One region of the Hymenobacter latericius genome, then DNA from elsewhere that is predicted to be linked to it. Evidence: riboswitches for the same ligand, from Rfam matches in the RefSeq annotation. Region 1 holds a riboswitch; the other holds the start of a gene.
The links. A riboswitch is a leader RNA that binds a small molecule or an ion and turns the genes downstream of it on or off. The one in region 1 is predicted to bind S-adenosylmethionine.
Positions count from the first base shown of each region.

Region 2: it holds a riboswitch for S-adenosylmethionine, as region 1 does, so the genes downstream of both, OIS50_RS02705 (hypothetical protein) here and metH (methionine synthase) in region 1, are expected to answer to the same signal.

Region 1 covers NZ_CP110136.1:3,190,374-3,194,269, reverse strand. Annotated here, with positions in the region: gene metH (methionine synthase) at 1-2,743, opposite strand, end outside; SAM riboswitch class I at 2,816-2,928, opposite strand; gene OIS50_RS14145 (DUF6069 family protein) at 3,063-3,500, shown strand.
Region 2 covers NZ_CP110136.1:656,384-660,279, reverse strand. Annotated here, with positions in the region: gene OIS50_RS02715 (sodium:solute symporter family transporter) at 1-1,155, opposite strand, end outside; gene OIS50_RS02710 (zinc dependent phospholipase C family protein) at 1,538-2,572, shown strand; SAM riboswitch class I at 2,744-2,842, shown strand; gene OIS50_RS02705 (hypothetical protein) at 3,028-3,318, shown strand; gene OIS50_RS02700 (ATP-grasp domain-containing protein) at 3,321-3,896, shown strand, end outside.

The sequences.
Region 1 (3,896 bases):
TGCTCACGTACTCCTTGGTACGCTGGCGACCGGCGTGGTCGTCGCGCAGCTGTAGGTACTCCTGGGCCACGTCGTTGGCGTACGCATCCCGACCTAGGCCTAGCAGTTGCGAGGCCACCGGCACGGCACGCGAGGCGTCGTTTACGTGTATAACGGGCCCTTTGTAAGCGGGTGCGATGCGCACGGCCGTGTGCAGGCGCGAGGTGGTAGCGCCACCAATGAGCAACGGCACGCGCAGGCCGCGCTTCTCCATTTCCTGCGCCACGTACACCATCTCGTCGAGCGAAGGCGTAATCAGGCCGCTTAAGCCCACAATGTCGGCTTGGGTGCGCTCGGCTTCGGCGATGATCTTTTCGAGGGGCACCATCACGCCTAGGTCAATCACCTCATAGTTGTTGCAGGCCAGCACCACGCCCACAATGTTTTTGCCGATGTCGTGCACGTCGCCTTTCACGGTAGCCAGCAGTACTTTGCCGGCTGTCTGGCGGGCTTCGGTGCCGCCGGCAGCAGCTACGGCGTCGCGCTCGGCCTGCATGTGCGGCTCGAGCCAGGCCACTGCGCGCTTCATCACGCGGGCCGATTTCACTACCTGCGGCAAGAACATTTTGCCGGCGCCGAACAGGTCGCCCACTACCGTCATGCCGGCCATCAGCGGGCCTTCAATCACGGCCAGCGGCTTCTGCAATTGCTTCAGCGCTTCTTCGGTATCGGCTTCGATGTGGTCGGTAATGCCTTTTACCAAGGCGTGCTCGAGGCGCTTCTCAACCGACCACCCGCGCCATTCTTCCTGGCTAATAGCTGTCAGCTGTTGGCTATTAGCTTTCTGATGGCTAAGCTTGTCGGCCAGCTGCACGAGGCGCTCGGTGGCATCGTCGCGGCGGTCGAACAGCACGTCTTCCACGGCTTCGAGCAAATCCTTGGGCACTTCGTCGTACACGGTCAGCTGGCCGGGGTTCACGATGCCCATATCCAGACCGGCCTTGATGGCGTGGTACAGGAACGCGGCGTGAATGGCCTCGCGCACCGGGTCGTTGCCGCGGAAGGCAAACGACACGTTGCTGACGCCGCCGCTGGTGAGGGCGCCGGGCAGGTGCTGCTTAATCCAGCGCACGGCCTCAATAAAGTCGATAGCGTAGCGGCGGTGCTCCTCGATGCCGGTGCCTACGGTAAGGATGTTCGGGTCGAAGATGATGTCTTCGGGCGGGAAGCCTACTTCTTCGGTGAGGATGCGGTAGGCGCGCTGGCAGATGTCGATGCGGCGCTGGTAGTTATCGGCCTGGCCCTGCTCGTCGAAAGCCATTACGATAACCGCCGCGCCATAAGCGCGCACCAGGCGGGCGTGGTGCTTAAACACCTCTTCGCCCTCCTTCAGCGAAATCGAATTGACGATGCTCTTGCCCTGGGTGCACTTCAGGCCAGCTTCCAGCACCTCCCACTTGGAGGAGTCGATCATGATGGGCAGGCGGGCTACATCGGGCTCCGAGGCCAGCAGGTTCAGGAAGTTGGTCATGGCCTCCACCGAGTCGAGTAGGCCTTCGTCCATGTTCACGTCGAGCACCTGCGCGCCGCCTTCCACCTGGGCGCGAGCCACGGCCACGGCTTCGTCAAACTGCCCCGAGCGAATCAGGCGAGCGAAGGCGCGCGAACCCGTTACGTTGCACCGCTCGCCCACGTTCACGAACAAGCTTTCGGGGTGAATATTCAGCGGCTCCAAACCGCTCAGGCGCGTGGCTTGGGGGCGCACCGGCAGCTGGCGCGGCGGGTAGCGGTCGACGAGCTTCGCGGCTTCGGCAATGTGCTGGGGCGTGGTGCCGCAGCAGCCGCCCACCACGTTTACGAGGCCTTCCTGCAGGTACTCTTCCAGCACGGCCGCAAATTCCTGGGCCGATTCGTCGTAGCCGCCGAAGGCGTTGGGCAAGCCGGCGTTGGGGTAAGCCGAAATGTAGCAGTCGGCCAGGCGGCTCAGCTCCTGCAGGTACACCTTCAGCTGCTTGGCACCTAGGGCGCAGTTCAGGCCAATGCTCAGGATGGGCAGGTGGCGCATGGAGTTCCAGAACGCCTCCACCGTTTGGCCCGACAACGTGCGGCCCGAAGCATCGGTGATGGTGCCCGAAATCATGATGGGCACCACGCGGCCGCCCTCATCGAAGAAGCGCTGCGCCGCGAACAATGCGGCCTTGGCGTTCAGCGTGTCGAAGATGGTCTCAATCAGCAGCGCATCCACGCCGCCATCAACCAGGCCTTTGATCTGCTCCAGGTACGCCGTAGCCAGCTCATCGAAGGTGATGGCGCGGAAGCCCGGGCGGTTTACGTCGGGCGAGAGCGAGGCCGTGCGGTTGGTGGGGCCAATGGCGCCGGCCACAAAGCGCGGGCGCTCGGGCGTGCTGTACTCGTCGGCAGCGGAGCGGGCTAGCCGGGCGGCTTCAAAGTTCAGCTCGTACACAATGTGCTCCAGGGCGTAGTCGGCCTGCGCCACGGTGGTGCCGCTGAAGGTGTTGGTTTCTACCAGGTCGGCGCCCGCGGCGAAGTACTCGGCGTGCACGCCGCGCACCACGTCGGGGCGCGTCAGACACAGTAAGTCGTTGTTGCCGCGCAGGGGCTTGGGGTGGTCCCGAAACCGCTCGCCCCGAAAGTCGTCTTCGGTGAGCTGGTGGCGCTGCAGCATGGTACCCATGGCACCATCGAGCACGAGGACACGGCGGGCAAGCAGCTCGGCAAGCGGGGAGGCGGGAACAGTAGGCATATGGTCTTTCCGGATTGCGGTGGATGCTGGCGCGTATCCGGAAAGCCGAGGGGCCGCGAGGGGCTCTGGTTCCGCTCATCTTCTCCGAACGCCGCACCGGCCTCGGATGGGAGTTAGCACCTTGCCGCATTGGCCGGTTGCTAAGACGTCGTCGGGCCCAGTCCCTCGGTCTTTCTGGATAAGCACCACGAAGATAGAGGCCGCCACGAGTTTTTGCAAGTGCCCCGCCGTACCTCAACAGCAAATACGTGTAGTTTATTTGAAAGTATAAATATTTAATTGTAAATTATTGGTAGAAGAAGTGGTGTTGCTGAGTGCTATGGAAACCGTTTATCACCAACACGCGCCCGTGCCAAGCGCCGGGCTGCGCGCCAACCCGTTGTGGTGGGCGGCGCCCCTCGCCGGCCTGGTTGCTGCAGCCCTAAACCTGGGCATTTACTACGCTGCTACTGCTACAGGGCTGTTGCCGGCCAATCTGCGCGAGCCTACCGGCGGCACCATTGGCCCGGCCCACGTGGCCCTGGCCTCGATGGTGCCGGCCCTGCTCGGGGCTTTGGTGCTGGCCGCCCTTATCCGGTGGGCCGATCGGCCGCTGCAAGGGTTTGCTATTGTGGCGGTGGGTATTTGCCTGCTCTCGATGGCGGGCCCGGCGGCCATTCCGCACAACCCGGCCAGCGGCGTGGCTGTACTGGGCCTGATGCACGTGGTAGCGGCCGGGGTGGTGTGGGCGCTGTTCAGCCGCGTTACCCGCGCCTAGGTGCGCGGCACGCTGCAAGGCTCAGCCAACACCTACTGCGCCCCAACTCAGGGTAGGGTTTGCCGGCCGCGGGGCGTCAGATGCAAACAGTGCTTTTGCCAAGGCTTGTGCTTGCCCCCAGCAGCTTGGCTTTGCTGTTGTTGCCTAGGTGCCCGGGCAGCCAGGTGCTGCCGGGGCCTGGGCAACGGTCGTCGGCGTTGGCAAGGGGTTGAGGTGGTTTTGGGCTGATTCCGGCCGATTGCATGGCGGGCGCGGTAGGCAACTACCACTTGGCATGCAGCAACTCAGTTATACAGCCCGGGGTGTGTAAATAGTGTTTTGTCTATTAAAATTATATCAATGATAATATGAATTTAGCCATGGTATATAATGCATATAATATATTTGTGCAGCCAT
Region 2 (3,896 bases), 1.8 Mb from region 1:
CTTGTAGATATCGAGCGTGAAGATGGTGGAAATGGAGTTGGCTTTGCCGGCCAGCGAGGCCACGATGGCTGCCGTGAGGGCGGCCAACGCCATGCCCTTCAGGCCGTTGGGCAGAAAGGTGAGAATGGCTGAGTAGGCGTTGTCGGGGTTGAAGGCGCCGGTGGAAGCCATTTCGGCCTGCAGGCCGCCGTTTTTGTGCAGCACGTAGGCCGCAATGCCCGGCAGCATCACGATTACGGGCATGATGAGCTTGAGCAGGCCCGCGAACAGGATGCCCGTGCGCGCCGTGTTCAGGTCGGCACCTAGGGCGCGCTGCGTAATGTACTGGTTGCAGCCCCAGTAGTTGAGGTTGGCCACCCACTGCCCGCCGGCGTACATGGCCAGGCCCGGCAGGGCCAGGTAACGCGCCGTTTCGGCCGTGGAGGCGGCGGGGCCGGGCTTCTCGAAAATCATGTGGAAGTGGTCGTCGGCGTCGCGCATCATGGCCGAAAAACCGGCCAGCACATCGTTGCCAAGGCCAAACTGCTGGCTGACGAGCGTGAGGGCGATGTACGTGGTGGCCAGGCCGCCGATGATGAGCACCGTTACCTGCACCACGTCGGTGTAGCCCACCACCTTCATGCCGCCTAGGGTCAGCAACAAGGCAAACAGGGCCAGGGCCAGCAGTATCAGGTGGAAGCTTTCGCCGCCCACGATGTTGTTGATGGCCAGCGCCCCTAGGTACAAAATGGCCGTGAGGTTGACGAGCACGTACAGGAACAGCCAGAACACGCTCATAATCAGGCTAAGCGTGGCGTTGTAGCGCTGCTCCAGAAACTGCGGCATGGTGTAAATCTTCTCGCGCAGGTAAATCGGCATGAAGAACACCGCCACGAAAATCAGGATGAGCGCCGCTACCCACTCGTAGGCCGCAATGGCAATGCCCTGCACAAAACCGCCGCCCGACATACCGATGAACTGCTCGGCCGAAATGTTGGAGGCAATCATGGAGGCCCCGATAGCCCACCACGTCAGGGAGCCTTCGGCCAGGAAAAAGTCCTTCGAATCGGATTCGGTACGCTTTTTTTGGCGGTAGATGTAGTAGCCGTACAACGATACGCCCACGAGGTAAATGAGAAAGACCAACAGGTCGATAAGAGCCAGATCGTTGCGCATACCGCGGCTTGTAGATTCGGAAGTGACAGGCGGTGCTACGGCCGCCAAAATGCGCAGAAATATAAGCGCACCAGCGCGGCCCCGCGCCGCTGCCGCCCCCAAAACATGCCAGCCGCCGCGCCGCCGGGCATGTGCACGGCCTGGGCCGCCGCCCGGGGCCGCACGGGCATTGCCGGCTCACGGCATTGCCGGCGAAACCACAGTAATTGACTTATCCCTAGGTGCAAAGCAAGCGCCGCCGGCCAGGCAGGCCATAGCTGCAACGGCCTGCTTCGGCTTCAACCTACAAAGAGTCAGGAAATTGATTACCCAAAACCCTGATTCACAAATCGGTATTTGGCCGATGCCTGCCAAGCCCAGATATTTGCCTTTTCTTTTTCTTATGCCTACGCTACGTATGTTCAACTTTAGCCGCCGCAGCCGCCGTTTGGTATTGGCTACGGCTCTGCTGCTTACCGCTCCCTCGCTGCTGTTTGCCTGGGGCAACTGGGGCCACCAACGCATCAACCGCGCGGCCGTGCTGGCCCTGCCCGCGGCCATGCGCACGTTCTTCTACAACCACATCGATTACGTGGTGACGGAATCGGTCATCCCCGATTCGCGCAAGTACAGCATCAACGACAAAGCCGAGTTTCCGCGGCACTACATCGATCTGGAAGAGTATGGCCCGGTAGCGGAGATACCGCAAGCCGCTGCCGATGCCTACAAAAAATACGACGCCGAAACGCTGGACAAGCACGGCCGCCTGCCCTGGTACCTGCAGGATATGCTGGCCAAGCTGACCACGGCCATGAAAAACCAGCGCAAGGACGAAATCCTGTTTCTGGCCGCCGACCTGGGCCACTACCTCGGCGATGCGCACCAGCCCTTGCACACCTCCTCCAACCACGACGGCCAGCGCACCGGGCAGCGTGGTATTCATGCGTTCTACGAGTCGCAGCTGCCCGAGCAGTTTGGCCGGAACTACAACTTCAAGCTTGCGGAGCCCAAGCTGATTCAGGACCCCGTGGCCGAATCGTGGCGCATTGTGGCCCAGAGCCACGCCGCCATCGACTCGATGCTGACCATTGAGAAAAAGCTGGCCGGCGAAACGCCCAAAGAAGCGCTGTACGTGCTGAACGCCGACGGCCAGGTAAAGAAAAACGTGTTCAACAGCTGGGTGCACACGCCCGCCTACTCGGCCGCCTACCACAAGGCCCTCAACCACATGATTGAGCGCCAGATGCGCAACGCCGCCCAAACCACGGCCAACTTCTGGTACACGGCCTGGGTAAATGCCGGCAAGCCCGACCTCACCAAGCTCGACACCGAATACACCACCAAGAGCAACCAGAAAAACCTGCAAACCGAGCTGAAACTGATTCAGAAAGGCAAGCTCGTCGACTTCTCCTCGTTCGCCGAATTCCCGGTCAACTAAGGCATTTTAGCCGCCTTATCAGCCGCGAAACGCGCCGCCCTGGCGGCCGTTTCGCGGCTTTTTTGTTGCCGAAACCATAACCGCCGGGCTTGTTCGTTGCGAAGAATATTTGTGTTTTCGGCAAACGCTGCTATACCTTTGCAGCATCAATTCTTTCCGACCAAAGGATTGTTTTTATACAGAGGCGTGGAGAGACAGGCTCCCTGAAGCGCCGGCAACCACCAGCGGGGTAACTCCCGGGAACGGTGCCAAGTCCTGACCATATAAAAACAAGTAGCCGTGGCTTCAACTACCCGCACCGCCGCTTTTCGCTCTGCTACCACCGCCCCCAACCTGCGCCAGGCGCAGCGTTGCTGTATGGGCATGGCAGTTGCGGCCTGTTGTTGTTGAGCCCAACCCACACCCCCTCCCCTTGCTGCTGCATGGCTGCTAGGTGCCTGGGCACCTAGGGCTTGGTGCGTCGCAATGCCAGCCCGATTTGCGCTGGCATTGCCATCGGCTCAGTTCAGCGCTTGATTTCCAAGCACTTGGTGGCTTGTGAATTCGGCCGGCAACTGCCTCCTTCCCTGTTTTCCATTTTCTGCTGCGGCTCCGGCTTTTCGGCAGCGTGGGCGCGTGCTGCCCTCGGCTGCCCTGCTCTGCAGCACCTGGGGCAGTTGCAGCTGCACTTTCCAACCGACAATCAGCTCAGCAGCGCTTTTGCGGCTGCTTTTCCCTTCCGCTTACATCGTCATTATTTCTGCTAAACATGGCACAATACCCCAAGCCCATAGGAATTTATTACGAGCACCCCGAATGGTTTAAGCCGCTCTTCGCCGAGCTCGACCGCCGTGGCCTGCCCTACGAGAAGATTGATGCCGCGCACCACCTCTTCGACCCTTCGGAGTCGGAAAGCCCGTACGCATTGGTAATCAACCGCATGAGCTCTTCGGCGTACTTGCGCGGCCACGGCCAGGGCATCTTTCACACGGCCGGTTTCCTTACGCATCTGGAGCGCCTGGGTGTTCGGGTTATCAACGGCACGGTGGCCTCGGGCATCGAAACCAACAAAGCCCGGCAGCTCGATTTGCTGGCCGGTTTGGGCCTGAAATTTCCGAAGTCGCGGGTGGTAAACCACGTGTCACGCATTCCGGACGCGGCCAAGGAGCTGAGCTTCCCGCTGGTAGTAAAGGTGAACATCGGCGGCAGCGGCGCGGGCATCGTGCGCTTCGATACGCCCGAAGGCCTGCAAGCCGCCGTTGATAACGGCCAGATTGACCTAGGCATCGACCAGACTGCGTTGGTGCAGGAGTTTGTGGCCCCGCGCGGCGGCCACATCACTCGC